2 regions of the Halanaerobium saccharolyticum subsp. saccharolyticum DSM 6643 genome follow, and region 2 is predicted to be linked to the other one. Evidence: riboswitches for the same ligand, from Rfam matches in the RefSeq annotation. Region 2 holds a riboswitch; the other holds the start of a gene.
The links. A riboswitch is a leader RNA that binds a small molecule or an ion and turns the genes downstream of it on or off. The one in region 2 is predicted to bind FMN.
Positions count from the first base shown of each region.

Region 1: linked by a shared signal. The riboswitch ahead of ribD (bifunctional diaminohydroxyphosphoribosylaminopyrimidine deaminase/5-amino-6-(5-phosphoribosylamino)uracil reductase RibD) and the one ahead of HSACCH_RS06810 (ECF transporter S component) in region 2 are both predicted to bind FMN.

Region 1 covers NZ_CAUI01000005.1:642,914-659,296, forward strand. Annotated here, with positions in the region: gene ilvB (biosynthetic-type acetolactate synthase large subunit) at 1-1,560, shown strand, start outside; gene HSACCH_RS03430 (LTA synthase family protein) at 2,003-3,577, shown strand; gene HSACCH_RS03435 (hypothetical protein) at 3,597-4,883, shown strand; FMN riboswitch at 4,991-5,106, shown strand; gene ribD (bifunctional diaminohydroxyphosphoribosylaminopyrimidine deaminase/5-amino-6-(5-phosphoribosylamino)uracil reductase RibD) at 5,286-6,413, shown strand; gene ribE (riboflavin synthase) at 6,448-7,110, shown strand; gene HSACCH_RS03450 (bifunctional 3,4-dihydroxy-2-butanone-4-phosphate synthase/GTP cyclohydrolase II) at 7,202-8,398, shown strand; gene ribH (6,7-dimethyl-8-ribityllumazine synthase) at 8,536-9,000, shown strand; gene HSACCH_RS03460 (putative bifunctional diguanylate cyclase/phosphodiesterase) at 9,135-10,862, shown strand; gene HSACCH_RS03465 (phosphohexomutase domain-containing protein) at 10,932-12,458, shown strand; gene HSACCH_RS03470 (aldo/keto reductase) at 12,543-13,499, shown strand; gene HSACCH_RS03475 (GerW family sporulation protein) at 13,566-13,952, opposite strand; gene HSACCH_RS03480 (hypothetical protein) at 13,958-14,650, opposite strand; gene thrC (threonine synthase) at 14,797-16,293, shown strand; gene HSACCH_RS03490 (MATE family efflux transporter) at 16,366-16,383, shown strand, end outside.
Region 2 covers NZ_CAUI01000015.1:313,189-329,571, forward strand. Annotated here, with positions in the region: gene HSACCH_RS06775 (ABC transporter substrate-binding protein) at 1-812, shown strand, start outside; tRNA gene HSACCH_RS06780 (tRNA-Phe) at 926-1,001, opposite strand; tRNA gene HSACCH_RS06785 (tRNA-Met) at 1,024-1,100, opposite strand; tRNA gene HSACCH_RS06790 (tRNA-Lys) at 1,108-1,183, opposite strand; gene HSACCH_RS06795 (LysM peptidoglycan-binding domain-containing protein) at 1,330-2,607, opposite strand; gene trmL (tRNA (uridine(34)/cytosine(34)/5-carboxymethylaminomethyluridine(34)-2'-O)-methyltransferase TrmL) at 2,660-3,145, opposite strand; gene HSACCH_RS06805 (MBL fold metallo-hydrolase) at 3,211-3,969, opposite strand; gene HSACCH_RS06810 (ECF transporter S component) at 4,024-4,578, opposite strand; FMN riboswitch at 4,662-4,782, opposite strand; gene HSACCH_RS06815 (SpoIID/LytB domain-containing protein) at 4,837-6,945, opposite strand; gene HSACCH_RS06820 (PhoH family protein) at 6,963-8,273, opposite strand; gene nth (endonuclease III) at 8,294-8,938, opposite strand; gene HSACCH_RS06830 (5' nucleotidase, NT5C type) at 9,148-9,747, shown strand; gene HSACCH_RS06835 (nucleoside kinase) at 9,706-11,355, opposite strand; gene queG (tRNA epoxyqueuosine(34) reductase QueG) at 11,345-12,442, opposite strand; gene HSACCH_RS06845 (MFS transporter) at 12,432-13,574, opposite strand; gene yfmH (EF-P 5-aminopentanol modification-associated protein YfmH) at 13,580-14,863, opposite strand; gene yfmF (EF-P 5-aminopentanol modification-associated protein YfmF) at 14,869-16,140, opposite strand; gene HSACCH_RS06860 (UPF0182 family membrane protein) at 16,147-16,383, opposite strand, start outside.

The DNA.
Region 1 (16,383 bases), on a different contig from region 2:
GCACGTTCTAGTGGTAAAACTGGAGTTTGTATAGCAACCTCTGGCCCTGGTGCAGCAAATATGGTAACAGCTTTAGCAACTGCAAATATGGATTCAGTTCCTTTAGTTGCTTTTACAGGCCAGGTACCCAATAATATGATTGGTACTGATGGTTTTCAGGAAGCAGATATCAAAGGTGTTACTATGCCTATTACTAAAAATAATTATATTGTTAATGATGTTAAAGATTTATCAAGAATAATTAAAGAGGCTTTTCATATTGCTGCTACAGGTCGGCCTGGTCCAGTAGTAGTTGATATTCCATCAAATATTTTAAAAGATAAAGCTAAATTTTGTTATCCCAAAGAAGTTGACCTGCCAGGATATAATCCAACATATGAGGCAAATAAATTACAGTTAAATAGAGCAGCAGAGTTAATAAATAATTCTAATAAACCAATTATATATGCTGGTGGGGGTTCAATAATTTCTGGAGCAGATAAGGAAATAAATGAACTTGCAGCAAAAGCAGAGATACCTGTAACAACAACTTTAAATGGAATAGGTGTTTTTGATGAAAATAATTATCTAGCTTTAGGTATGCTGGGAATGCATGGAACAACAGAGGCTAATCTGGCAATTACAAATTCTGATTTAATTATTGCCCTTGGAGCTCGATTTGATGATCGTGTAACAGGTAAATTAGAGGAGTTTGCAGTTGATGCAGATGTGATTCATATAGACATTGATCCAGCCGAAATAGCAAAAATTGTAGAGACCAAGGTTCCAATTACAGCAGATGTTAAACTGGCTCTGGATAAGTTAATACCTAAAATTAAAGAGGTAAAAAGACCAGCCTGGTTAAAAGAAATAAAAGAATGGAAAAAAATTGACCAAAAAGCAGATCCAGAAAAAAATCAGAAATTACTACCATCAGAAATAATAGAAACTCTTTATGATTTAACTGCTGGTAAAGCAATTATTACAGCTGGTGTAGGACAGCATCAAATGTGGGCTGCTCAGTACTATAAATACTCAAAGCCGAGAACATTTATTAGTTCAGGCGGTTTAGGAACAATGGGTTATGGTTTTCCAGCTGCTATTGGAGCCAAAATTGCTAATCCAGAAAAAGATATTTTCGCTCTTGTAGGAGATGGGAGTTTTCAGATGAATATTCAAGAGTTGGCAACTGCAGCTAAAAATCATATTGCAGTTAAAATAATAATTTTCAACAATCAATATCTAGGGATGGTTCGCCAATGGCAGGAACTATTTTATGATAAAAGATATGCTGCAACATGTCTAAGAAAACAGAGCGGTTGTCCTTCCCAATGTTCTGGCCCCAATAAAAATTGTCCCGAAATAATTCCGGATTTTATTCAGGTGGCAAAAGGTTATGGTATCAAAGGAGAAACTATTACTGAGCGCAAAGATATTAAATCAGCACTTAAAAATGCAATCAAAGCTGATGAACCATATATTCTTAATTTTATGATTGAAGAAGAAGAAAATGTATTTCCAATGGTTTCTGCGGGAGGAAGTTTAAAAGATATGATTTTACGAAAAGATAGAAAAAATTAATAATAAACAGTTTATCTTCAATTTTAGCTTTATCTTATCATTAAAGATCCTAAAATTATTTTAATTTAGCATTGCATCTGAGCTAAAAAAAACATAACATTAAGTTAAGGAGTAAATATTATTTTAGGAGAGTTATAAATTGAGATATTTTAATAGATTGAGTTTTAAAAAGAAAACTATATACTTCTTTTTGATGCTTGGATTTTTAATAAAATATAATTATTTTAACTGGCAGATATTTCAATTAAATTCAATTTATATATTAATAACAAAAAATTTAGTAATAATCTTAATCTCGATAATCAGTATAAATTTCTTTTTAAAAAATACAAAAAGAATATATCTTACATTTTTTATCTATTTGCTGTTTACATTATTTTTCTTTGGGAATCTGTGGTATAATAAATATTTTGCTAATTATTTAAGTTTAGCAGATATCACAATGGGCCAGGGAATAAGACCTTTTAAAGTCATATTCAGACAATTAATTGGTTGGTTAGACCTGCTTTTTGTTTTTGAAATACCAATCTTAAGTTTTTTGATATTTTTTAAATCAGATTTTAAAGTAGAAAAGATATCTATGTCAAAAAACAAAAAATATAGAGAAAACATTTTGATAATTTTGTTGTTAATTTTAGTGATTTTAGGGATTCATATACATCATATAAATAATCTTTATGCAATAAACGGGTTTTTTGAATTATATGAACACAGTACTTCTGCTTTTGTCAGTGTTTATGGAATTGTACCCTTATATATAGCAGAATATTTTAGCATGCAGAATCTGGAGCAAGGAAATGTCGACCAGTTAAGTAATGAAAAAATAGTAGGAGATAAAAATTTAACTCATAAACACAAATTAAAATCTGTTAAAAACATTATAGTTGTGCAGCTTGAATCATTTGATGAAAAAATAATAGATTATCGCTATAAAGGACAGGAAGTTACTCCATTTTTAAATAAAATTAAGCAAAAATCATTGTATTTCGAAAACATTTATGCCCAGCATATTAATGGAAGTTTTGATGCTGAATTTTCTTTTTTGACTTCTCTTTATCCTAAAAATAAAAATTATGCTTTTAAAACTAATGATATGTCAGAGTTTAATTCTATTATTAAAGCCCTAAAAGCTAAAGATTATCAATTTTTAGCTTTTCACGGAAATAAGGGGGATTTCTTTTATCGAGATCAAGCTTATCCGGAAATAGGATTTGATAAATTCTATCATAAAGATTACTTTACAACCCAAGATGCTAAAATAGGCACAGAAAGTTATTTAGGCATTAATGACTATGATTTTTTTGACCAATCTATTGATTATCTGCAAAAAGCTAAAGAACCATTTTTTGCTTTTTATATCACTGTGACCAGCCATACTCCTTTTGATTTTTATCCAAAAGAATACAGTCAAAAAATATTTGATGATTTAAAACCAACTATTGTAAAAGATTATTTTAATTCAGTTTATTTTACTGATCAGGCAATTGAACACTTTTTTGAACGTTTAAAAGCAAAAGGCTTATATCAAGATACTCTCTTTGTTTTTTATTCTGATCACAGTTCTGATATAAAAAAAGAAAGCTATCATTCAGCTGATAATTTTGTAATGGAAGCTAATGTTAAGGAACCAGAAAATATTCCTCTAATGATTTTTCATCCGAAACTTGACTCTGAAAAAATAACTAAAACTGGAACTCATACTGATATTGCACCAACTGTTTTGGATATTTTAGGTTATAAAGAAAAACCAAAAGGCTTTTTAGGGGTTTCATTATTAAAAGAAAAAGAAAATCCAGTTCTTTTTTTACATGAAACCCCCCAAATTTTATATAATAACAATTTATTTTTAAGAATGCCAATGAGTCCAGAAGAAAAAAATGAATTTAAAAGAATAGCATATAAAAATGAAAAAAGCAAAGAAATTTCTTTACCAGAAACGGAAAAAGAGAGGATGTTAAAGATAATAGATTATATGCAAAATATTATGAAAAAAAATATTATAAAAAAAGATTCATAATAAATTAGGGGGAGAAAAAATGAAAAAATTCTTTAAAAAGATATCAACTTATCTTTTGTTGATGTTATTTGTGGCTGCAATTATTTTTGCAATTAATTACTATTATGGACAAAAAATAGCTGAAGATGTAAAATTAGAAATTACAGAAATAGCGGAGACAAATAATTATCAGCTTCGTTTTTTAGAAGTAGAGAGTAATCCATTATTACAAAAAATTAATATCAGAGATTTAAATTTAACTAAAGCTGACGAATTTAATCTAATTATTAATCAGGCAGAAGTTAATTTTAGCTGGCAGCAAATACTAAATTATATTCGCAGTCAAGATCTTGAACTTGATAAAAATTTAGATAGTGATATTGCTCAAATTAATTATTCAAATTTAAATGATAATTATCAAATAAATATTAAAGAAGCTAAGCTTAAATACCAGGGTAATTTACCAGAAGAAAAGCTTTCGGAGATAATAAATGAAGAAAATTTGCAGCTTTTATTAGAAAATGACCATCAATTAGATTTTACTGCAGCTGAATTGAAATATGATTTTCCCTATTATAGACGTTATGGTTTAAATGATGAGGAATGGAATAAATTATCAACTTTTAATAACTTTGTACTGCGGACAAATTATGATCAAGAGACTAGAGCCTATAATGTTGAAGAATTTAATTTGAGTAGTGAAGTTTTAAAAATGATTTATAATTTTGATTCAGTAATTAATTATGAAGATGAGTCTCAACAAATTGTTTTTGAAGAGATAAGTGGAAAATATGATTTTCTTTTAACAGCAGAAGATTTAGATTTTAATGCTAATACACTTTATCAAGATTTAGAATTTAAACAAATTAACTTTAATGGAAATTTTGATCTTTTAAATGAAGAAGAAAGATTGAAGGCTAATCAGCTTGATTTTAATTTAAACTTAAAAGAATTCAAACTGGTATTGACAGAAATTTTAGCTAAAGAGTTAAACAAAAATAGTTTCGGTATCTTGGCTGAAAATAATCAATTTGAGATCTTAATTAACGAGTTTAATTATCAGCAGGAATATAGTTATCCGAATGGAAGCAGTAGTTCGGAATTGGACTCATCTATGCTTAAAGCTGAGTTTAAAGCAGAATATAATTACAGTCAGGAAATACCTTATATTAGTACTGCCGAATTAAGATATAAACCTCAAACTGCTAAGGCAGAACAGCTTAATTCTTTTCTGCAGCTTGCTTTAGGCGAAAAAATAACTAAAGATGAAGCTGGCTATTATCAATTGAAATTCTGGGGCCAAATAGATGATTTGAACTTTGAATAAGCTAAATTAGATATTTTTTGTTGTTTTAAAAAATGAATTATATAATATTTTGTGAAAACACTTTACAAGTTCTATTTAAAATGCTAAAATATAACTAGAAAATTTAATATAACTAACGAGGATGGGTGAGATTCCCTACCGGTGGTAAAAGTCCACAAATCCATTTGGATTGATCTGATGCAATGCAGAACCGACAGTAAAGTCTGGAAGGGAGTTAGGTTATAGGTTTATTAATCTAATTTGTTTATTTACTATTTTATTTATTTAAAATGTTAAATAAACTTAGATAATATACTTATATTATAATATTTGACTATTAAAGTCCTTCCAGTTTTGGAGGGGCTTTTTTTTAATTGTAAAATTAACTTCAAATTTTTAGATTTATTTATAGGGAGGTATATGATGCAGAAATTTTCTGATGCTGATCAAAGATATATGGCAAGAGCTTTAGAATTAGCAAAATTGGGTGAGGGCAGCACATCTCCTAACCCGATGGTTGGAGCAGTAGTTGTCAAAGATGGAAAGATAGTGGGTGAAGGTTATCACCAGAAATATGGTGGCCCTCATGCCGAAGTTTTTGCAATAGAAGAAGCGGGAGAAAAAGCTATAGGAGCAGATATTTATGTAAGTCTTGAACCATGCAGTCATTACGGCAAAACTCCTCCCTGTGCTCAAAAGCTGATTGATACTGGAATAAAAAGAGCAATTATTGCGATGGTTGATCCCAATCCAGATGTTGCCGGCAGAGGGATTGAAATGCTTAGAGAAGCAGGAATTGAAGTAGAGCTTGGACTATTAAAAAAGGAAGCTCAAAATTTAAATGAAATTTTCTTAAAATATATTCAAAGTGATTATCCTTTTGTTTATTTAAAAAAAGCTCAGACTTTGGATGGCTATATTGCAAGTTCAAGTGGGGATTCAAAATGGATTACAAATTCAGCTGCCCGACTGGAAGGGCATAAGTTAAGGCACCGATCAGATGCAATTATGGTAGGGATTGGAACAGTACTAGCAGATGATCCTTCTTTAACAGCAAGATTAGAATCAAAAAAAGGGATTGATCCTATCCGAATAATTCTAGATCCATTATTAGAAATACCACTTACTGCAAAAATTATAAATCAAAAATCAACGGCTAAAACTCTAATTATTACAGCAGATAATTTAAATAACTCAGCTGCTCAAATAAAAAAAGAAAAATTATTAAAAAAGAAAAAGGTAGAAATTCTAGATTTTGAAACAGATAATACAAACTATTTTAATTTAAAAAAACTGTTAATGCAGTTAAGGGAAAGAAAAATCAGCAGTATTTTGGTTGAAGGTGGAGCAAAGTTGAGTCATACGTTTTTAAAAGAAAATCTGGTTGATAAATTTTACTATTTTATTGCACCTAAGATCTATGGTGGCAGTGATGGTATAGCTTCTTTCTGTGGAGAAGGGCCAAAAATGATGTCAGATGCAGTGGAATTAGAAATTTTAGAGCAAAAAAATATTGATAATAATATTTTATTAATAGCCAAAAAAAAATAATATAATTTAAAAATGGAATAGAATCTACAAGGAGGTGGGCCAATTGTTTAGCGGCATCATTCAAGAAAAAGGGAAATTTATCCGCAAATTTAAGGGTAATAATAAATATCAACTTGAAATAAAGGCAAAAAAAGTTTTAGAAAATATAAAAAAAGGAGACAGCATAGCTGTCAATGGAGTCTGTCTGACAGCTGTTGATTATGGCAGCGATTATTTTAGAGCTGATGTAATGCCTGAAACACTTAAAGCAACTAATTTAGGTGATCTACAGCGGGATTCAATTTTAAATTTAGAACAGTCATTAAAAGCTAATGATTTTATCGGCGGTCATTTTGTTACAGGACATGTAGATTCAACAGCAGTAGTAAGATCAATTAAGAGAGAAAACAATGCTCAAATAATAAAAATGGAAGTGGACCAGCAAACAGAAAAATTTATAGTTCATAAGGGTTCAGTTGCTCTCAATGGAGTCAGCCTGACAGTAATGGGGATCAAAAATGGGATTTTAACAATATCCTTGATTCCAGAGAGCTGGTCAGAAACCAATTTATCACTTTTAAGTGCTGGAGATATAGTTAATATCGAGACAGATATGCTGGGGAAATATGTTTATAAGATGCTAAATAATTCAAGTGAACAGGATCAGAAAAAAAGCAAAATATCCGAAAGTTTTTTAGCTGAAAATGGATTTATCTAATCTAGAAAAAATTGAATTTTTTAAAATATTATTATGTAAAAATTATAAAATAATTTCATAAATATATAAATAATCTGAAAGGAGAGTTGAAATGGATAAAATTGAAGCTGCAATAGAAGATATAAAAGCTGGAAAAATGATAGTAGTTGTTGACGATGAAGATCGGGAAAATGAGGGTGATTTATTAATGGCAGCTGAAAAGGTAGATAGAGAGGCCATTAATTTTATGATCACAGAGGCTAGAGGTCTTGTCTGCACCCCCGTAGAAAAAGAGGTAAGTAAAAGACTTGATTTAGAAATGATGGTAGAAAAAAATACAGAATCTCATGGAACAGCTTTTACTGTCTCAGTTGATCATAAAGATGTTACGACTGGAATTTCGGCGCAGGAAAGAGCATTAACTATTCAAAAACTTGTTGATTCTGATTCAAAGGCGGAAGATTTTATGAGACCTGGTCACATCTTTCCTTTAGTTGCAAAAAAAGGGGGAGTTTTGAGAAGAGCAGGTCATACTGAGGCAGCTGTTGATTTAGCTAGATTGGCAGGTCTAAAACCAGCAGGAGTAATTTGTGAAATAATCAAGGAAGATGGAGAAATGGGGAGGCTGCCTTATTTAAAAAAATTCGCTCAAAAATATGATTTAAAGTTAATCTCAATTGAGGATTTAATTAACTACAGAAAGCAAAAAGATAAACTTATAAGTCTAGAGGCAGAGGCAGAACTGCCAACTGATTATGGTGATTTTAAAATTAAAGTATTTACAACAAATATTGATGATAAAGAGCATATAGCTATTATTAAAGGAGATATAAAGGATCAAGAAGATGTTTTAGTTAGAGTTCATTCTCAATGTATTACAGGAGATATTTTTGCTTCCAAAAGATGTGATTGTGGTGAACAGCTGGCAGCTGCTTTACAACTTATTGAAGATGAAGGTAGTGGAGTAGTTTTATATATGCGTCAGGAAGGAAGAGGGATTGGCTTAGCAAATAAAATCAAAGCATATAAGCTTCAAGATCAAGGAATGGATACTGTAGAGGCGAACGTGGCTCTAGGTTTTGATCCAGATTTAAGAGATTATGGTATAGGAGCTCAGATATTGACTGAACTTGGCTTATCAACAATTCGTCTACTGACAAATAATCCCACTAAAATTGTCGGTCTGGAAGGCTATGGTTTAAAAGTAACTGAAAGAATTCCTTTAGAAATAGACCCTAATCAGGAAAATGAATTTTATTTAAAAGTTAAGAAAGATAAAATGGGTCACCTCCTGGATTTTGATCATTAAAGCAGAGTTGATTTAGAAGATAAAAATCAATTTTTTTAAACTTGTTTTGATCTGATAAAAATAAATAATTAAAAATTTAAGCAGCTAAAATATTAACAAACAAAATATTAAAATAATTTAAAAGGAGAATGATAATAATGAGAACTATTGAAGGAAAATTAAATGCAGCGGGAATGAAAACTGCAATTATAGTAGGTCGTTTTAATGAATTTATATCAGGGAAACTACTTGAAGGGGCAGTAGACGCTTTAAAAAGACATGGGATGGATGAGCAGGATATTGATGTAGTCTGGGTTCCTGGAGCTTTTGAAATACCCTTAACAGCCAAGAAATTAGCTGTTAAAGAAGAATATGATGGAGTTATTGCTTTAGGTGCAGTCATTAGAGGTGAAACTCCTCATTTTGATTATGTATCTGCAGAAGTTTCAAAAGGAGTTGCTGGTGTGGGACTTGATACTGAAAAACCAGTTATATTTGGAGTTCTAACAACCGACACGATTGAGCAGGCAATTTCAAGAGCAGGTACTAAATCTGGTAATAAAGGTTATGATGCAGCAGTTTCCATGATTGAAATGGTAAATCTTTTTAAAGAAATTGAATAAATTTAAACTATCCTCTTTAGTGAAGAAATTTTGATTGATCTAAAGAGGATTTTCTGATTTATCTTTATTGAATTAAAGTTGGAAATTATGTATACTAATATACAAATAGAGATAAAATGAAGGTAGGTTAGATAATGCAGAGGAAAAAACATTTTTCATTTTTAAAAAATGAAATTAAAAATATAAATATCAAAGATTTTAAAGACAATAAGTTTTTTATTTTACTAAACAGTTTTTATTTACTAACTGCAGTTCTTTTAATTTTGAGTAATTCGATAAATATTAAGAGCTTTAACTTGTCATTTGATACAATACGAGGATTAATATCTCAAATACAGATTTTAATACTTTTGTATTTAAGTTTAAAATTTAATAAAATTGGTATCGTATCTGCTTTAATTTTAAATGTTTTTTCACAATCTTCAATGATTGCAATTATGATTATGGAAAACACATTTGTATATATGCCTGGTATTATTGCTTATTCAACATTTTTAATTGTTATCTTTTTGATTTATAATTACCAGCAAGAAATAAATCTAAAGGTTGAGGAGTTAGAAAAAGAAAAAGAAAAACTTAAACATTTAGCATATTATGATAGTTTAACTGAGATTGCTAATAGAGAAATGTTGATCAAAGAACTTGACCAGCTATCAGTAATAGCCAAAAATAATTCAGCAAGTTATAAATTAATCATTATTGATTTTAAAAATTTCAAAAGAATAAATGAATCCTGGGGCTTTGAAATCGGAGATTATATTTTAAAAGAAAGTGCCAATCGATTAAAAAATATAGTTACCGGATCTGATTTAATTGGACGCCTGGGTGGAGATGAATTTGCAGTTATAGTTCACAGAGAATTAACTGAAAAAGAGTTAAATAGATATATTAGAAGTATAAAAAGAGAACTTGAAAAACCATATAGATATGATAATCAAGAAGTAGTTTTAAATAGTAATTTTGGTATTTCAAGTTTTCCGCAAGATGGTAAAAACAGTAAGGAAATAATTAGAAGTGCTGATATTGCTATGTATAAGGCAAAAAATAGTATAGAAAAAGAAATAGAGTTCTTTTCCAAGCACATGGAAAAAGAAGTAGTAATGAATGTGCAAATGGAAGATGCTTTAAAAAAAGCTCTCAAAAATCAAGAGTTTTTTCTTATGTTTCAGCCTCAGTATAAAACTGATGGCAAACATTTAAGAGGTTTTGAAGTGCTTTTAAGATGGCATTCATCAGAACTGGGAACTGTTAGCCCGGCAAAGTTTATTCCTGAAGCCGAAAAAACTGGATTGATCAAAGAAATAGGTGAGTGGGTAATCAGAAAAGCTATTAAGAGATTTAATGATTTAGAAAAATATTTTGATAAAAAATTAGTTTTATCTATCAATATTTCAGTAGTTCAGCTGACAGAGCCAGGATTTTTAGAACAAGTAAAGGATATAATAGATTCAGAAGGTTTGAATGGTTTCAGACTTGAATTTGAAATAACAGAATCCCATTTCATTTCAGATCAGGAGCATGTAATAGATGTCTTATATAAGCTTAAAGATTTGGGGATTAATATTGCCTTAGATGATTTTGGCACAGGTTATGCTTCCTTGAGTCATTTACAGCATATACCACTTGATATTTTAAAAATTGATAAATCTTTTATTGATTTAATAGCTAATAATTCAAATAAAGAAAAAATGATGGTGGTGCCTTTAATAGAAATGTCCCATCAATGGGGGATAGAAGTTGTTGCAGAAGGAGTAGAAACAATAGATCAACTTCATTATCTGGAGGATCATAATTGTGATTATTTACAGGGCTTTCTTTTTAATAAACCTTTAACTGAAGCTCAAATCATTGAATCTTTTTAGTGTGGATTTTCAGCATGTTGATAAATAAGATATAAAGTTAAAAATGAAAAAAAGAAGTGGAGTGATTTTATGTCAGGGATCAAATGGAAAAAATTATTAAGTGGTACAGATGTTAGAGGTAAGGCAATTTCAGATCAGAAAAAAAAGGCTAATTTAACAGAAGATGCTGCTGCTGGTATTGGTTTTTCTTTTGTAAAGTGGCTTGCAGTTGAATTAGATAAAGAGGCCAAAGAACTTAAGATAGCAGTTGGGCATGATTCTAGATTAAGTGCTGATAAATTAAAAAAAGCTCTTGCCAAAGGTATGGAAATTGCAGGTGCAGAGTGTTTAAGTGCAGATCTAGCTTCAACTCCTGCCATGTTTATGTCAACAGTTTTAGCAGGACATCAGTATGATGGAGCAATTATGATTACAGCAAGTCATTTACCTTCTGATAAAAATGGATTTAAGTTTTTTACTAAAAAAGGTGGATTGGAAAAGGAAAATGTAATAGAAATTCTTGATATTGCTGCTGCTAATGAAAGTGAATTTTTAAATAAAAGTGACTCAAAAATTGATGATCTTAAAAGTATTAATTTAATTTCTGATTATGCTGAACACATTAAAAGTATCATTCGCCAGAATTTAAATCCTGAGGTTAATCAGCAAAAACCTCTGGCTGGATTCAAAATTATAGTTGATGCAGGAAACGGATCAGGTGGTTTTTTTGCAGATAAAATACTAAAAGATCTGGGAGCAGACACTGAAGGTAGTCAATTTTTAGAACCAGATGGTAACTTCCCAAATCATGCACCAAATCCGGAAAATAAGGAAGCCATGCATTCAACTCAAAAAGCTGTTTTAAATAATAATGCTGATTTAGGAATCATATTTGATACAGATGTTGATCGGGCTGCAGTAGTAGACAGCAGTGGTCAGGAAATTAATAGAAACAAATTGATTGCTCTGGCATCTACAATTGTTTTAGAAAATAATCCAGGAGCAACTATTGTTACTGATTCAGTTACTTCTGTTGGTTTAAAAGATTTTATTGAAAACAAATTAAAAGGAGTACACCATCGTTTTAAAAGAGGCTATAAAAATGTAATCAATGAAGCAAAAAGACTGGAAGCAGAAGGAACTAAGGCTCCACTTGCAATAGAAACTTCTGGTCATGCAGCCTTTAAAGAAAATTATTTTCTTGATGATGGGGCCTATTTAGTTGCAAAAATATTAATTAAAATGGCAAATTTAAATGCAGAATCAGAGAAAAAAATTGGTGAGCTAATTTCAGATTTAGAAGAAGCTGAAATTAAAGAGGAATATAGAATGAATATTGACTTAGATGATTTCAAAGATTATGGCCAAAGTATATTAGATGATTTAAAAGGGTTTGTTGCGCAAAAAGAAGGCTGGCAAATTGCACCAAAAAATTACCAGGGAGTACGAGTAAATTGTGGTGGTAATGATTGGTTTTTACTCAGAATGTCTTTGCATGATCCAGTATTAGTTTTAAATATAGAATGTGATCAACAGCAAAGCTTAAAAAATATTTTGAAAAATATTAGAGGATTTTTAAATAACTATGATAAACTGCAAATTGATATTATAGATTAATTGATATTATAGTTCAAATTTCATATAATTGTTAATGGAAAACTTCTAGAATATAATAAAAATTTATTTTATGGGGGTTTCAAAATGAAGTATAATTATCTAGGAAATTCGAACCTTAAGGTTTCTGCAGTTGGTTTAGGAACTTGGGCTTATGGTAATGATACATTCGGTAAGGTTGAAGACCAGCAGTCAATTAAAGCAATTAGAGCTGCAGTTGATTCTGGTATAAATCTAATTGACACTGCTCCTGCCTATGGTGATGGTCATGCAGAAGAAGTGGTCGGCAGGGCAATTGAAGGAATAAGAGATCAAGTTATTATTGCTTCTAAATGTGGTACTCACCGAGAAGGCGAAAAATATGTTATGGATTTAAGTCCTCAAAGAATTAGAAAAGAAATGGAAAACTCTTTAAGACGATTAAATGTAGAACAGATAGATATTTATCAAATTCATTGGCCAGATCCAGATACTCCTTTAAAAGAAAGTGTAGAAGAATTATTAAAGTTGAAACAAGAAGGTAAATTCAAATATCTTGCAGTGTGTAATTTTGGGGAAGAATTACTGAAGGAAATTTCAGAGATGACTGATATAATTTCATTACAGCCTCAATATTCATTACTCAAAAGAGATATTGAAAATAAAACAATTCCTTATATTTTAGATAACAATTTAGGAATTTTAAGTTATGGAACTCTTGGTGGCGGTATTTTGAGCGGAAAATATGAAGAAAGACCTCAATTTGATGATGAAAAAGACAATAGAGCTGGGTTTTATCCATTCTTTAGAAAAGAAAATTGGGATCAGACACAAAGCTTAATTAAACTAATAAAAGAAATTGCTGATAAGCATAATCAAAGTCCTGCTCAAGTAGCAATCAATTGGGCAATTAATCGTTCTGGTGTTACAACTGCTTTAGTTGGTGCAAAAAGCGAAAAACAGGCGCGCGAAAATGCAGCAGCAGCAGATTTTAAATTAAGTGGAGAAGAAATGATTGCTTTAACTAAAAAATCAGATGAAGTTATTAAAAATTTAAAGGTTTAAACTAGATATTAAAAATAAACCCCCGAGTTAATTTACTCGGGGTTTTTAATTGGTTTGCTCCGTAAATTATTCTGATTTATCTGTTTCAGAGTTTTCCTTCTTTTCAGCTGCTTTATCTTTTTTTTCTTTATTAGCTTCTATTTTATCGATTAATTCAGGTACTTTTTCTATCAATTTATCCAGAGAGCTTTTATTTTTAACGGGCATCATTTCTACATCGCTGCCCCTAATTACTAAAATAGCATCAGAGGAAATTTTGCAGCCGACTCCTCCACCGCCTCCTCCAGAATTATCTTCTTCTCCAATTCCACCGCCGAGGCCAAAAGATGCTGTAATAATAGGAATTAATTTTACATCTCCCACCTCAATTATTTCCCCAATCACTGTTTCAGTTTTTAAAAAATTATCAAGCTTATCATACATAGACTCCAGAACTTTTTCAGTGCTTTGCATTAGAATCATCCTTTCTTATATTTTAATTGATAGAGGCTCCAAAAAAATTTCAAACTTTTAAGTGATAGAATGAATTTAAAAACCTGCCAGATAATTTTAATTGGTATTATTTTGCCACCTGCATAAGCTTCAGCTTCAAAAATCACCTCCTGCCAGTTGATTCTGGCTTTAATATCTGGATAATCAAATAACTCTTTAAAGGTGTAATAATAGGCTAGAAAAAGACCATTGAAATAAGGGTCAGCAAAGGAAAAAACAAAGTTTAATTTTAAATAATCCATTTTTAGATTTTTTATAATTTCTACAATAAATTTAAAAATATGATTTAAAAATTCTTTATTAATGAGTTTAAAATAAAATTTAAATCCAGCCTTTTCTCTTTTTTCTTTTTTATCTACAGTAGTTTTATTTATTATTTTTTCTTTAATTATTTTTTTTGATTTATTTTCAATAAATCCAGCTATTTTATTATTATCATCTAAATTAAATTCTTTTTTTAAGTTAAAGATTTCTAAGTCTATATATTTTTTGTTAGTATCACCTTTAAAAATAACTTTTAAAAAAATTACCGAAACGGAAAAGCTATAAATCAAATTTTCTTTAAATTTGAAGCTTAAAGCATAGTGATAGGGAAAAGTTATCAACAAAACAATTAAGAAAATTAAGAAAATTATAAATAAAAACAAAAACTGCAGCAATTTAATTTCCCCCTTTCCCCATTTATATTATATCTAAAAAAAGAATGTTTGTATAGTTAAATAATTAATAGACATCAACAGTTACTTTCGATATAATAAACTATAGTTACCAGTTTAGAAGTAAAATTTTAGTGGAGGTAGAGAGTATGGAGTATATTAGTACAAGAAATAATTATAAAAAAGTTAATTCAGCTGCAGCAATTAGTTTAGGGATGGTTCCAGAAGGTGGATTATTTGTACCTAAGCAAATTACTGAATTTACTACAGAAAAAATAATGGCAATGAAAAATAAGGATTATCAAGAGCTTGCAGTTTGGATTTTTAAAGAGTTTTTAAGTGATTTTACTGAAGCAGAAATAAAGGAATCAGTTGCTGAAGCTTATAATAGCGATAATTTTCCTGTTGAAGAAAAAACTCCTTTAGTTAAATTGAACGATAATACTTATATTTTAGAATTATGGCATGGTCCAACTGCAGCTTTTAAAGATATGGCACTACAGATTTTACCACAGCTGCTGTTGAAATCAGTTGAAAAATTAGAAATTAAAAATGAAATTGTAATTTTAGTTGCTACTTCTGGTGATACAGGCAAAGCTGCTCTAGAAGGTTTTAAAGATTTAGAGGGAGTTAAAATTATTGTTTTTTATCCCGAAGATGGTGTCAGCAGAGTTCAGGAAGATCAGATGAAAACAACAACTGGTAATAATACAGCAGTGGTTTCTTTAAAAGGAAATTTTGATGATTGCCAAACAGCTGTGAAAGAGATTTTTGCAGATAAAGATTTTAAAGCAAAAATGGAAAATAATAATTATCAATTTTCCTCAGCAAATTCTATCAATTGGGGGCGACTACTGCCGCAGATTGTATATTATTTTAAAGCATATTTTGATACAATTAAGCAAAATGGAATTAAGGCAGGAGAAAAGATTAATATAACTGTTCCAACAGGTAACTTTGGTAATATCCTGGCTGGGTATTATGCTTATAAAATGGGTTTACCTGTTAACAAATTTATCTGTGCTTCAAATGATAATAAAGTGTTAACCGACTTTTTTGAAACTGGAGTTTACGATATTGAAAGAGATTTTATAAAAACAATCAGTCCTTCAATGGATATTTTGATTTCTTCAAATTTGGAACGATTTTTATTTGAAATGACTGATCATGACAGCCAAAAAATATGTAACTGGTATCAAGAGCTTAAGCAAAATAATAAATTTGAAATTGATCAGCAGACAAAAGAAAAAATGCAAAATCTTTTCAGCGGTCATTATTGTACTGAAGCTGAGGCAAAAACTCAAATAAAATCAACTTATGATAAATTTAATTATTTGCTTGATCCACATACAGCTGTAGCTGTGAATTCTACAAAAAAATATCGAAAACAAAATCATGATTTAAAAACAGCTGTAATTACTTCAACTGCAAATCCATATAAATTTAGTCGGGCTGTTTTAGAATCCTTAAAAGAAGAAAAATTATCTAAAGATGAATATAGGATTATCGAGGAGTTAGAAGAATTAACTGCTGTTGAAATTCATAGAGGAATCAAAGATTTAGAAAATAAGCAGAGCCGACATGATCATAGTTCAAATAAAGATTCTCTCAAAGAAAAGATAACTGAGATTCTTGAACTTAACTAATGAAACAGGGGAAATATTTTGCTTTTTTTGATCTAATCTATAACTTAAGAATATGATAATAGGAGACTAAAAATGGTACTGTTCATGTCT
Region 2 (16,383 bases):
CTAAAGAGGGGTTTGTAGAAGGAGAAAATATAAAGATTGATCTTCAGAACGCTCAAGCTGATTTTTCAACTGCTCAAACTATAGCTCAAAGATTTAATCAAAATAAAGTAGATTTAGTTTTAGCAATTGCTACACCCTCAGCTCAAACAGCTGCAAATGTCTTAAAAAATACCCCAGTTTTAATAACAGCAGTTACTGATCCAGTTGAGGCTGGTATAGTTCAGAGTATGGAAAAACCGGGTGCTAATATCACAGGCACAACAGATATGAATCCGGTAGCAAAACAATTAGAATTAATAAGAGATTTCCTACCAGAAGTAAAAGATATCGGTATTTTATATAACCCCGGTGAAGTAAATTCTACTGTTCAGGTTAAACTAGCTAAAGAAAAAGCTAAAGAAATGGGAATTAATCTTGAAGAAGCAACAGTTAGTAACAGCAGCGAAGTAAGTCTTGCAGTTTCTTCTTTAGTTGATAATGTAGATGCAATTTATGTGCCAACTGATAATATTATTGTTTCTGCTATGCCAACTGTACTCCAGACAGCACACAACCGTCAAGTTCCTGTATTCGCTTCTGAAAATAATTCAGTTGAACAGGGTGCAATCGCAACTTTGGGAATTGATTATTATCAGTTAGGAAAACAGACAGGGTCTATGGCTGCTCGAATTCTTAATGGTAGTAATCCAGCAGAAATGCCTGTTGAATCTTCAAAAGAATTAAAACTTTACATTAATAAAAAATCTGCTGATCAGATTAATCTAAAAATTCCGGAAAATTTATTAGAATCAGCTGATATTATTTTTGAATAAAAATAACTATAAATATAAAAAAATTATTTAAATCAAGACAAAGATTAAAGAAAAATAATATTTAAGCAAAAAAAGAAGCCAGGCTAAATGCCTGGCTTTAATATTTAAAAAAATGGTGGTGAGAGACAGAATCGAACTGTCGACACGTGGATTTTCAATCCACTGCTCTACCGACTGAGCTATCCCACCGAATATGTAATAAAAATAAAAATGGTTGCGGGGACCGGATTCGAACCGATGACCTCCAGATTATGAGCCTGACGAGCTACCAGACTGCTCTACCCCGCGCTATAAATGGTGAGCCATGGAGGATTCGAACCTCCGACAACCTGATTAAAAGTCAGGTGCTCTGCCAACTGAGCTAATGGCCCATTTCTCTTGCGACGCTTTTTATAATATCAACAATACAATGAGTTGTCAAGAAAAAAGTGAAAATAATTTAAAAATATTACTTAAATCTAAAAAATGACGATAAAAGACAGACAACTTTACGCTGTCTGTCTAATAATCCAAAACATTATGGTAAATAATTTTTAGGGTTAAGTGGTTTTTCATTTTGTAAAACTCCAAAATGAAGATGAGGACCTGTACTTAAACCAGTATTTCCGGATAAAGCAACCTGTTGGCCCTTATTAACCATAGATCCCTTAGCTACACTAACTTTAGAGTTGTGAGCATAAAGTGTTTCTACACCTCGACCATGATCAATAATAACTGTATATCCAAAACCATTCATCCAACCACTATGTACAACTTCTCCTCCTGCTGCTGCTTTAACTGGAGTTCGAGAAGGAACAGCAATATCTAAACCATTATGGAATAATCTTGTTTTTTTAATCGGATGAGTTCTCCAACCAAAATTAGAAGTAATCCGACCATTAACAGGCCAAATTAAAGAATTTCTAGCTAGATTAAATGGCCCACGTTGATAATCAGTAATAATTAACTCTTCACCAGCAACAATTCTGTCTCCATTCAAGTTATTAGCCCGCCGAATTGTATCTACATCAGTACCATACATTCGAGCAATAGTACTTAAAGCATCACCACGCCGAATTTTATGTACAATTTTATCAGCAGTAGTTGACTGCTTTTGTGAATTCTTAGCTTCTTTTTTAACATTTTTATTTGAAGCTTTTGAGTCAATAATTGGGAGCACTAGTTCCTGTCCAGCTTTAATAAAATCTGAACTGAGATTATTTGCATTCATTATCTCTTCAACAGGTAAGTTTCTACGCGCTGCAATTGCTGATAAAGTATCTCCCTTACGAACTGTATAATATACTTTAACATTTTCTGCTTCATTATTGGCAGAATTAACTGTGCTTTGATTTTGAGTATCAGCTTTAACTACTTTATCTCGTGGAATTTTCAAGTCCTGACCCGGTTTAATTCTGGCAGAACTCATATTATTGAATTTCATAATCTTTTTTACACTAGAATTTCTTGACCTAGCAATTCCTGACAGAGTATCTCCATTATCCACCACATATAATTCATAAGATACTTTCTCAGAAATCATTTTCTTCAATAACTGACGGGTATTATCACCAGCAATTCCATCAACACTAAGATTTTGGCTCTTTTGAAAATTTTTCACTGAATTTTCAGTACCCTTCCCAAAAATGCCATCCGGTGATACATTATATCCCAAAATTTTTAAATATTTTTGAATTTCCATTACATCTCTTCCACGATCATTCAATTTAACCTGAAAAGCTGAGGCTGTAATAGTTATTGACAAAAGAAAAACTAATAAAATTATTAGTGTAGTTAAATAGTTATTTTTTTCCATATCTCCCCTCCTTTCTCCATTATATTCTATTATATATAATTCTATATAAAAGTTAAATTTCCTTTTTATATTTTCCTTTTTTGTTTAAATTTATAAAATTATTCTGTCTAAGGGCCTCATATATAATTATAGAAACTGAATTAGAAAGATTTAATGACCTTAATTTATCCTTCATTGGAATTCTAATACAACGATTTAAATTTGCTTCCAACAAATCTTCTGGTAATCCTGCTGTTTCTTTACCAAATAAAAAATAATCATTTTCCTGATATTCAAAATCAGAATAAGCAGCTGCGGCTTTGGTAGTTGCATAAAAAAAGCGTCCTCCCTGATTCACTTTAAAAAAATGATCTAAATTATCATAATAACTTATATCTAATTTATTCCAGTAATCAAGACCTGCTCTTTTTAAATATTTGTCTGAAGTTGAAAAGCCTAAGGGTTTAACTAAATGAAGTTTAGAATCCGTTACAGCACAGGTTCTAGCTATATTACCAGTATTTTGTGGAATTTCTGGTTCAACAAGTACTATATTCAATATATTGTTCCTCCTTGGGGCAAGCCCACTTTAGTTCAAAATTATTATCAGCTATATCTTTTTGACTAAATATTTATTACTAATCCATCATAGGCTGGACTTAAATGGTCTGGTAGATAATCATCCAATTTTTGATGATCTAATCTATGAGAAATATGAGTTAAATATCCATGTTTTAAGTCTAATTTATTAACTAATTCAACAGCCTGGTCTACAGACATATGAGTGGGATGTTCTTCAAAACGAAGTGCATCAACAGCGGCATATTCAATCCCCTCCAAAAGTTCTAAGGAACTTTCAGGTATTTTACTACAATCTGTTAAATAAGCAAAATTATTAATTCTATAAGCTAAAATTTGATTATCACCGTGATAAATTGGAACCGACTTAACCTTTAGATCTCTAAAAGTTAATTCTTTTTCTATTTCCTTTAGTATAACCTGAGGTACTCCTCCACCTGGATTTTTATCTGAAAAAATATAGGGGAAAACTCTTTTAATAGCTTTTAGAGTTTTTGTATCTCCATAAACTGGCATTTCTTTACCTTGAAACCAGTTTAAAGCTCTTATATCATCAAAACCCATAATATGATCTGCATGGGCATGAGTCATCAAAACCGAATCTACATTTTTTATATTATTATTAATCAATTCCAATCTCATCTCAGGCGGAGTATCTATCAATAAATTATATTCTTTGCTTTTAATATGAATTGATGTCCGCATTCTTTTATTTTTTGGATTGCTAGATTGACAAATCTCGCAATCACAGGCAATAACAGGTACCCCATGAGAGGTTCCTGTTCCTAAAAATGTTATCTGCAAAAAAACATCTCCTCTCATAAAAATTTTATCTCAATTTTGGGGTGTTTGTCAAACTTATTCTGCTAACTGTTCTTGTTTTATTAAAGCCTTACTCCTTAGGAAGTTAGCAAGTTTTTTATAAACTAAAACAGTAATCACAGAATTAATAACTGCCTTACTTAAATTAAATGGTAAAATCCCCGGCAGCATCATCTGTAAAACTTGTTCCCTAGGAATTCCATAAAAGATAGGATTAAAAATTAAATTTGCTCCGGCCATCACAACAGTCATGGCAATTGAACCAATAACTAAGCCTTTGACAGCTCCTATTCTATTATGGTGCTGCTGATAAAAATAACCAGCTGTTCCGGCGAATACACCGGTAGCTAGAAAATGCATAAAAGCTCCAAATGGACCCCCCAAACCTGTAAATACAGCCATTAAAATAGATAAAATGAAAGTTGCCCCTATTGCTGCACCAGGACCAAATAAAAACGCAATTATTAATATTGGGATATCACCTGGCTCATATATTAAAAATGGCAAAAACATTGGGAAACGAATTATTAGCATTAAAACTAAAGAAAAAGCTGCTAAAACTGCGGTTGTAGTGATTTTTTTAGTATCCATTCTCTATCTCCTTTTATTTATATTTATTATCTTCATTTTTTGACAAAAAAATTAGCCCTGCTAAAAACAGGGCTTCTAATTCATTTAATCTTCTTTATTCCGGACTTTACCGTCGGTACTGGAATTTCACCAGTTCAGCTGAAGCTCGTGGACTATACCACCGGTTAGGAATTGCTTAAAACTCACCTTACCCTGAAGATAATATTTTATTGTTAATATAATTATAAATAATATTTGCTATAAAAGCAAATTATTGTTCTAATCATATTTAATTATCTCTACACCAGGATAAAAATGTTTAATAATTTCTTTATAATCCCAGCCTGCAGCGCCCATGCCAGCTGAAGCTGATTGATCAAGTCCTAGGTTATGTCCCCAACCAGCTCCATAAATATATAAATCTTTTAAATATCCATTTTGATCATAATGACTGTTAAAATAAAAGCGACTGCTTTTTAAACCTCCTAAAACTCTTCTAATTCGCGAAACACTATAATTTTCTTCACTTTGATCACTATAGATTGTTAAAGAAGTAATTGTACCGCCTTGAGCCCGTTCCTTAATTTCTATTTTCCTGATTTTATCTAAACCGCTGCGGTATTCTATTATTTCAGCTGGAACTCTTAACTGCCAACGATAATTACTGCTTCCATAATCTTTAGAGTATGATTCAGGTGAATTAAGAAGCCAATTTTGAAAATCTGCTGGTGCTAAAGGAAAATTATAATTATCCTCTTTCATCTGATTAGAACCCCTTAAATAAGGCAAATCGGCTGACCAGATTTGATCACTTCGCTCTGTATAACCACCACTATTACTGCTGAAAACAGCTTCAATAATTTCACCTTCAAAAACAGCACTTTCTCCCTGAGTCGATAAAACAGCCTCAGTAGTACGGTGGTGCTCACTCATAATACCATTATAAGCCGCACAGTGCACACTAGAACAAAGATCATAGCCATCATTGCTGTGTCTACCTAAATTATTTAAGGTGTAACTTCTAGCAGCCACCGCCTGAGCTTTTAAAGCTTCCATCGGCCAACTGGCATAAATTTCAGATGGAACAACAGAAATTAAATAAGGAGTTAATTCTACCTGATTTATTAAAGTAAATTCTTCTCCTTCTCCTTTAATTATCATATTACCTCTGTACTGTCTGTTGCCGCTTCCCTGCCAGAAATAGCCTTCTCCATAGCTAATATTATAAACATAAAAAGATGAGTTTTTATGACTGCTGTATATTTGATATTCTAATTTAGAGTCTCCGAGTTTAATTTTTTCATTATTACTGCTTAGATAAATTGAATTAGATTCCAGCTCCAGCAGATAATTTTTTTTAGCCTCACCTCTAAATATAACTTTTTCATTATAAACAATCGAAAAAGGATCTGAGTATTGAAACAGAAGCTTTTTATTATTCTCCTGAAGTCCAATCCTCAGCATTTGTGTTATTTCCTGTTCAGTTAGTTCAGCTACCTGCTGCCAAGAAGCTTTTAAAGCAAAAGGATCAATAGCTTCTGGATCATCTTCTTCTTTTTTTGGCTTTAATTCTGGATATTTTTTCTGATAAAAATTAATTTTTTGATATGCAAGTTGCTTAAACAAACCATAAGCAAGAGTTCGCTGCCAGTAATTATAAGCTTTTATTTCTTCGCCTGCATTTTCGAGCATTTGAGCCATATCTTTATACAAATAACTTTGAGCTTTATTTGCTTGATAAGCCTTTTGATAATCATTAAATGCTGCTAAATAATTATTTTGTAATTTATTTAATTCGGCCTTTAACAGATAAAACCCTGAATCATTTATCTTTAAATCGCTCATTTTCTGTAAATATTCTTCTGCAATTTTATAATTTTTTAATTCTAGATGATTTTGAATTAAATAATAATATTTTCGGAAAAGAAAATCAGCAGTTTGTGCTTTGGATTCAGCTTCAGTTTCAGTTTTAATCTTATTTTCTAAAATATAATTAGAAGCTAAGCTATTATTAAGCTCATAAAAATTAACAGCTAATTTAAAATAATCATTATTGTCATTACTTAAAATAGCAGTTTCCAATAAAATTTTATTTTCTGCTTCCAATTTATTTTGATCACTATAAACCACAGCTAAATTTCTCCTGGCCTCTAAATTATAAGGTGCAAGTTCAATAATCTGCTGATAATAATATTCTGCAGAATCATAGCGGCCTTCGTAAAATGCTTCTTTTGCCAATTCGAAGAAGTCATTTATATTTCTATCTCTGCTATCCTGGGCCATCATTATGGTACTTTTATCTGCTTCCTCAAAATAATAATCGAAAATTGGTATAAAAATACCGATTAAGACAGCAGAGATAATAATCAATCGTAAATATTTTTTCATCAAATACAACTCCCTGTTTAAAGAAGATTACTAGCAATCTCAGCAAGTTCTGATCTTTCACCTTCTTTTAACATAACATGACCTGCAATTTTTTGGTCATGAAATTTATGCGCTAGATAATTTAAACCGTTTTTATGAAAATTCAAATATGGATTATCAATCTGGAATGGATCACCAGTGAAAATTAGTTTTGAATTTTCTCCAGCTCTGGTTACTATAGTTTTGACCTCATGTAAGGATAAGTTTTGTGCCTCATCAATAATAATAAACTGATCTGGCACTGATCTACCTCTAATATAGGTTAATGCTTCAATCTGAATTAAATCCTTATCTAATAATTTTTGATAGGCATATTTTGCATCTTTATTTCGGTGAACTATAAAATCTAAGTTATCAAAGATCGGCTTCATCCAGGGACCCATTTTTTCTTCAACATCACCTGGTAAAAAACCAAGTTCCTTACCCATTGGTTGAATAGGTCTGGCAACTAATAATTTTGAAAAAGCTTTTTCATCAACTACTCTGTCTAAACCTGCAGCAATCGCTAATAATGTTTTACCAGTTCCAGCTTTACCTGAAACAGTTACCAGCTTGATTTCATCATCGAGCAGCAATTCAAGAGCCATCTGTTGTTCTCTATTTCTAGCTCTGATTTTAGCAGGCTGATTCTTGTTATAGCGCAGAGGCACTAAATTTTCACCATCAAAACGGGCCAGTGCAGTATTTTTATTTCTATCATCAGCTGTTAATTGTACAAATTCATTTGGATATAAAGAATCATCAAGCTGATCAAGTTCTGCTAAAGAAATTTTTTCTTCTTCATAAAATTTATCGATCAACTTGAAACTACACATTATTTCTTTAAAGCCCGAATAAACTTCTTCTTCTTTTAAACGGCTGGAATTATGCTCTTCTGCCTGTAATCCATATGCATCACAGATTAAACGCAAGTTAATATCATCGGAAATCATAATAACTTTTCTGTCAGTATTTTTTTCCTGCAGGTGGATAGCAGTAGAAATAATTCTGTTATCCATTTTGCTGGAGCTTAAACCCTGAGGTAATTCTAATTTACCATTAATTACAATCTTAACTGTACCACCAGATTCTAATTCCACACCCTCGTTTAAATTACCGTTATTTCTTAGTTCTTCTAAAATCCTGGAACTTTCGCGAGCATTAAAACCTAAATCTGAACTTTTGGTTTTCAAATTATCAATTTCTTCTAAAACAGCGAGTGGAATAACAACATCATTGTCCTCAAAACTATAAATAGCACGAGGGTCATTCAGAAGTACATTTGTATCTAAGACAAATATTTTTTTCATTTTTGCTTCCTCCCTCAAATTTATTTATTTTGATAATATCTACATAAGTGACTGGCAAAACAATTTTCACAATCAGGATTTTGAGCTTTACAGATAGCTCTTCCATGATCTATTAACCAATGGTGAAAATCAATCCAATACTTTTTTGGTATCAACTCAGTTAATTCCTTTTCGGTTTGATCAACATTTTTACCACTGCTTAAGCCAAGGCGCTCTGAAACTCTAAACACATGTGTATCAACCGGGAAAGCTGCCTTCGAAAAAGCATTTGCCAAAACAACATTAGCAGTTTTTCTACCTACTCCTGAAAGTTTAAGCAGTTCTTTGCGAGTTTCGGGAACCTTGCCTTTAAACTCATCCAATAATATTCTACATGTTTTTAAAATATATTTAGCTTTATTTCTATAAAGACCTATACTGTTGATTTTCTTTTCTAATTCTTTTTGACTAAGTTTTAATAAATCTTGTGGTGTATTATATTTTTTAAAGAGTTCTTTTGTTACTTTATTAACCTGAACATCTGTAGTTTGAGCCGATAAAATTGTTGCAATTAAAAGTTCAAATGAACTTTTATGCTTTAAAGCTGTACCAGGTTCAGGATAGTTTTCAGAAAATAATTCTACTAGTTTTTCTACTTTTTCTTCTTTATTTAATTTTATAGTCAATTTACTGCCTCCTGTGAGAATTATTCTTAATACTATTTTACTTTAAATTGTCTAAAAAATAAAGCTTGATTTTTTAAATATCTCAAATGTTCATAGTATCTAGACATAAATAAGAAAAAATGATAGTATTATAAAAAGGATAAATAAAAAAATTTATATTACAATTTATATTACAAAAAGATTAAATTTATTAAATGAGGTGTTAGGCTATGAAATATAATTTCGGTATAGATATTGATGGAGTTTTGACAGATGAGGGTCCAGATAACAATAGTATTTGGCAGCAAAAAATGAATGAATTCTTTGAGAGAGAAATTACTCTAAAAGAATATACTTACGATCTTGCTAAAGCATTTGCTATTAATAATCAGGAATTAAATGATTTTATTCAGGCAAAAATAGAAGAAGTATACAGCAGTGTAAAACCAATAAATAAAGCAAGAGAAATCCTAGCTGAATTAGAAAAAGAGGGTCATCGTTTAATTCTAATTACAGCCCGACATGAAGAACATCGTTCTTTAACTGAAAAATGGTTAAATGATCATAATATTCCCTATCATGAACTGTATCATGAACATGATAAAGCTCCTTTAGCTGCAAAAAAGAACATTTCTTTATTTATTGACGATAAAAAAGAAAATGCCTTAGAAATCGCAGCTAAAGATATTCCAGTATTTTTAGTTAGTAAATATCATAATTATGATTTTAATGGTAATAATAAGATTACAAAAGTTAATAATTGGGATGAAATTAAAGAAAATATTGAATTATTCATCTCTAAAGACGCTCATGCCAGTAAACTCTCTTAGGATTGAAGTAAATGGGACTTCATTATCAGGTATAGCCTTAAAGTTACTTAGTATTTCAAGTAATCGCTGTGCCTGATGATAATTCTTATTTGTTTTATCTATCTGCTTTAATAATGGCTCTACATAATTTTTTAAAACAGACAACTCATAGATTAAAGCTGAATTAAACATTGCATCAGCATTTTCTTGATACGGGAAAATATTTTTTTCCTCTCCTCTACGCACACTCTGCCACAAATTTAAGGTGTCGGTCGCTGATAAATTACGATATTGATTGTCCCTTACGATTCTTCTAATTAGTCTAGTATCAGTTGTGGGAATTCTATTATGACAGTCTATATTAAGCTGAGTTAAAGCACTAATATAGATTTTGAATTTTAAATCCTGTGGAATCACTTCAGTCATTTTATCATTTAACCCATGTATACCCTCAATTAAAATCGGTTGATCATCATCTAGCTTTAAAAACCTACCACTCTTTTCTCTAATTCCCTTTTCAAAATTAAAACGAGGTAATTGAACTTCTTCTCCCTGAATTAATTTTAAAAGATGATCATTGAACAATTCCAGGTTAATAGCTTCAATTGATTCAAAATCAGGGTCACCATTTTCATCTAAAGGCGTATTTTCCCTGTTTACAAAATAATCATCACCAGAAATCTGAACTGGACGCAAACCATTAATTTTTAACTGGGTTGATAGCCGATGAGTAAAAGTTGTCTTGCCAGATGAAGTTGGTCCAGCAATTAAAATTATTTTGTTCCTGGGCATCCCACTTTTAATTCTATCTGCAATCGCTGCAATCTTTTTTTCATGCAGTGCTTCTGATATTCTAATTAATTCATTATATTCCTGAGCCTCTATAACCTGATTTAATTCTACTACATTATTCACCCCAAGAATTTCCCCTAGCCTCTCATACTCTAAAAATATATTGGCTAATTTAGGCTGCTCAATAAATTTAGGAACCTTTTTATTACTAAAGAACTTAGGAAAAAGCAATACAAAACCAGGAATTCTTAAATGCAGATCAAATTCTTTTAAATATGAAGTCGAAGGAACCATATTATAATAAAAATAATCATAGTAACCATCTAATTCATAAAGAGTATAATAGTCTTTCTGCTGCTGCCGAATCAATTCACTTCTAAAAGAACAATTTTCATTTTTTATTATTTCTAAAACTTTTTCCTTTTTTAGTTTATGTTTTTTTATTTTATGATCAGCTGCAATTAGTTCTTCCATTCTTTTTTTTAATTTTACCAAATCACTTTTATTTAAGCTCTGTTTATTTTTTAGCTCACAATAGATGCCGTTGCTAATAGAAATTTCGATTTCTAAAACAGATTCCGGAAACAGTTCATAAATAGCTTTTGCCATTACTAAATAAAGGCTTCTTCTATAAATTCTATTACCTAATTCAGAGCTTATACTAACTGTTTTAATTTCAGCATCTCGATCAAGCTCTTCGTTCAAATCATAGACTTCATTCTCTATAATAACAGCCATAATATCTTCTTTATTTGAAATATCACTTACTGCTATTATATCTTCAATACTACTCTTTTCTATTATCTTTAATTTTTGATTATTTAATTTAATATCCATGATTTTCCTCCTTTGCTGCTAATATATTTTTTATTTTATTTTTATATTCTTTATTATTTTCTTGAGCTATATGTTTTTCGATAACACCCTTTGCCTCTTTAAAATCTATTTCCAACAATGAAAGGGCCGCATAATATCGAATAACAGGAGAATTATCATTTAATTTTTCTTTAATCAAATTAAAATACTTTAATTCTTTTAGGTTAGCTGCTGCAAGCATTGCATTGCGAATTAGAATTCTGCTTCCCCGCCAGGTTATTGCTGTATTAGCTAATTCTTCTGGGAGCTCTTTGCGTTCTAAATTAAGAAAATATTGTAGTCCTTTGTCAAAAATCATTAATTCTGATGCTGTTAATTTATCTGCCTTTTTATTATATGGACAGACATCTTTACAATCATCACAGCCCCAGATATGATGGCCAATTTTTTTGATTTCAGCTTCTGAAAGTATTCCCTTTTTTTGAGTTAAATAAGCTGTGCATTCTTCTGCAGCCAATAAATATTCTGATTTCAAAGCATCAACTTGGCAGTTATCAATACAGCGTCTGCAGTCTCCACAATCGTCAGCAAGAGGTTGATCTTTAGTTATTTCTAAATCTGTAAAAATTTCTCCTAAAAATAAATTAGAACCCAATTCAGGATTAATCAAAAGTGTGTTTTTTCCAATAAAGCCTATTCCTGCTTTCCTGGCCAGAGCTTTTTCTAAAAAAGGAGCTTCATCTACAAATATTTTATAATTGAAGCTTTTATTCAATTTTTTTTGCAGCCTGGCTGCCAATTTTTCTAATTTATTTTCAAGATAAACATGGTAATCTTCTATTGTTACATAATTAGATAAAAAAGGATTAGTTCCATTTTTATTATAACTGACAGCAGCCACAATTATTGACTTTAAATTTGGAAAATGAAAAGCTGGATTTGTTAATTCTGCAATATCCTGATTAGCAAATGGTTGCGGCCAGTATTTATCTTTGCTTCTTTTTTCTAATATTTTTCGTTCTTGCTTTAATTCTCCATTATCAGTTATACGACAAAGATCAATATTTAATTTAGCAGCACATTCTTTAACTAAATTATTAATCTGCATCTAACTTTAACTCCTTCTCTTTTTTAAATAAATATAGACTGTAAATTATACCTGCAGCTGCTGAGAGTATAGACCAGAAAAAATACATGCTTTCTCCTCCAGCTAACTGATAAATTTTTCCACCAATCAAACTGCCGGAGATAGCACTTAACCCCATAAAAACACCTGCATAAATATTTTGACCAGTTGCTCTAAATTTTTCTCCACTTATTTTATTAACATAATCAACTCCGACTGCAAAAAAGAGCCCAAAAGTAATACTATGCAGCAGCTGTGAAAACAAAATCATTGGTGTATAAGGAAACAAAGAAAGCAGCAGCCAGCGAATAATAAAGCCTATACTAATAACTACAATTATCTTGCTAAATTTATTATTTTTAATTATTTTATCAGAAAAGAAGAAGGCCAAAATTTCACTTGCAGATGAAATAGTTAAGGCAACTCCTACTAAAAATTCCCCGCCACCATTAGCAATAATATATAGTGGAAAATAACTGTAATTAGCATTCATTGAAGTCTGCAGTATAAAAACAAAAAACAAAAAATAAAGTAACCTTTTCTTTTTAAATATCTTAATGAAATCTCCCGGATTTAAGACTTCAATTTCTCTCTCACTTTTAGGAAGAAATTTTAATAAAATCATAGATAAAATTAGTACAACTGCATAAACATAAAATAAATTTGCTGAAGAAGTAGCCTCTAAAAAATAACCCATTACAGAGACTGAAAGCATGTACCCTGCAGAACCCCAAAGTCTAAATTTACCATAAAAATTAGAATTATCCCCGAGATAATCTAATAAAAGGCTATCAGATAGAGGCACAATTGGATTTTGAAATAAAGTATAAAAAAACATAAGCAGCATTAAAATTTTAAATGACGTTGTCTGAGGAAATAAAATAACAGTTAAAAAAGTACCGGTTAGAGTAATATATAAAACTTTTTTATTTTCATGAAAATAATCAGTTAAAAACCCCCAAAAAGGCATCAGCAGCAGAGCAAAAATTCTTGGTATAGCATTTACTAAACCAATTTGAAAAGAATCAAGCCCCGCATCCTGAAAATAAATATTAAAATACCCAAAAGCTGCCATAGTAATATAAAATATGAAATTATAAAGCTTAAAAGCCAAAAAAATCAGTCCTCATTTAAAATTATTGATTCAACCATTAGATCTTTATTAAATATTTTATCTGAATATGACAGCAGTTCTTCTAGAGTAATATTATCAATTATGGAAGCTAGATCAAAAATATCGATTCCCAAGCGGCGATAATTAATAAATTCAGCAGCCAGATGGCTGAAATTATTGAATAATCTAATATAACTTCCTTGATATTTTCGCTTAATCCTTTCAAAATTTTCTTTAATTTCATCATGATCAATATCAACTAGTTTTTCCTTTATTTTTGAACGCATTAAATCAGGACGATTACTTTCTCCATGTAAATGTACATAAGCATAATCAGGTTTTTTACGGTAAGTGCAGGAAAAACTATTGTCGATTATTCCCTGCTCTAAAAGCTGATTATAATTTTTACTACTGCGGCCAAAAACAATATCCAAGAGAAGATTTACGATATATTCTTTTTTGATGGTTTCAGTTGGTTTTTCCCTCTTAATTGGATCTTTAAAAGCAATCTGAACCATTGGTCGCGAAATATTCATTTTTTCTTTTACTAACTTTTTAGCTACACTCTCCGGCTCCTCTTTAATAATTCTGACAGGATTTTTAAAATGTGGAAAATTCTTTTTTGCTTGATGTTCTCTAATTAAATCAATAATCCGATCTGAATCAAGATCTCCAATTAAAATCAGGTCCATATTAGAAGGTAAATAAAAGTTATAGTAGCAGATATATAAATCCTCTGGAGTAATTGACATTACACTTTCTTCGGTCCCTGCTATATCATTTTTTACAGGATGTTTTGAATAAAGAGCTGATAACAGGTTGAAATATGATTTCCAGTAAGGATTATCCTGATACATTTTAATCTCTTGGACAATAATGCCCTGCTCTTTTTTTACATTTTCTTCACTGAAATATGGATCTTGTACAAATTCAATTAAATTAATTAAAGAATCTTCGAAGTTGCTGCTGCTGGAAAATAAATAGTTTGTACTGTCGAAGTTAGTGTAAGCATTAGCAGAAGCACCCAGGTCAGCAAATTTATCAAAAATACTTTTTTCTTTATCCTCAAAAAGCTGATGTTCTAAAAAATGGGCAATACCTAAGGGCATATTTCTTTTGCGACCATTTTTAACATCAATAAATTCTATATCATTTGAACCAAAATTTACTGAAAGCATTGCATATTGTTTAACATAATCTTTTTTAGGAAATATGTATATATTTAACCCATTATCTAATTTAGTTTTCACTAATCTTTCATCCATAGCTTTATTATAAATATTTTCCAAATTGATCAACCCTCACTTTTTAATAAATATACAGTGTCTAACTTTATTTTCTTTGCAACAGAAATAATATCATCTCTGCTGACTTTTTCTACTTCAGCAATAGTTTTATTAATTGACTCATTTTTGTTATTAACCAGGCTTAAAAGATAATGTGCAGCAAGCGATCTATTGCTATCCAGATCTTGTTTCAATTGATTTATAATACTTTTTTTAGAACGTGCAAATTCTTCTTGACTGAATTCACCTTTAGTTATTTTAGAAATTTCTTTTTTTACTAATTCCAATACTTCTTCCTGATTCTCAGAATTAATACCACTGTTTATCAAAAATAAACCTTTAGTGGTTTCTATAGAAGAACTAACATAATAGGCTAAACTTCTCTTTTCTCTAATTTCACGGAATAGTTTAGAGTGAGTTGAACCCCCAATTAAACTATTAAAAACTAAAAGAGAGTAATAAGCTGAATCTTTTCTAGTGATTCCAGTTCTAAATCCAATAGACATTCTTGCTTGATTAATTTTCATTTCCTGCTGATAAAAGTCAAGCTCTTTATCTCGATAGATTACTTCTGTACTATCATCAAAAATATCTTGACCTGCACTCATTTTAGTTTTTTCAATTATCTGATCAACAAATGCGCTCTTAAAATTACCAATCAAAAAAAGTGAACGTTTTGCCTCGTTAATAATTTTCTGATAATGATTAAATAATTCCTGGTTTGTTATTTCTGAAAGTGCAGAAACAGATCCCATTTTATATATACTATATTTTTCATTTTTGCACATTTTCTTTAAACAGTTTTCAACTGCAAAACTATATTTATCATTGATTAAAGATAATATATCCTGCTTTAATATTTTTATTTCTTGTTCAAAATAATTATTTTTAAATTTACCCTTTTCAATTAATGGATTAAAAATTATATCATTTAATAATTCAAAAGCATTTTCAGTTAAATTACTTTTATGAGTTAAAAACTTTTCATTAACCATTTCCAAAGAAAATCTTAAAATCTGATTTTCCCCTCGTTTTAAAATATTAGAACTCATATTTGAACCATATAAATTTTCCAGCTCTGTCTTTATTAACTGATTATTATTATAATGCTCTGATCCCCTCTCTAAAATTGAGGGAATCAAAGCATTCATCGCTGCCTCTTTTTCGTTCTTAAGAGGCAGCATGAAATATATCTGGATTAGATTTGTTTTGAATTTATCTGTTGCCAGATGATGCAAATTAAATCTATTTTGTTTGGTTTTAAATTCTAAATCATTCATAAATAATTACTCTCCTGTTCCGGATAATTGATTTAAGACTTCTCCTAATTGATTTATAGTTTCACCGTAGGTAGCAAAATCGCCATTTTGCAAAGCCTCTTCAGCTTGCTTATATAAGCTTGTTGCTTCATTGATGAGTTCCTGGCTGCTAGCAGACATTAAGTCTAAATCGGACTCATCGTCAACTTGCTGATCTTGACGCTGCTGATCAGTTTGGCCTTCTGCATCCAGACCGGTATCTTC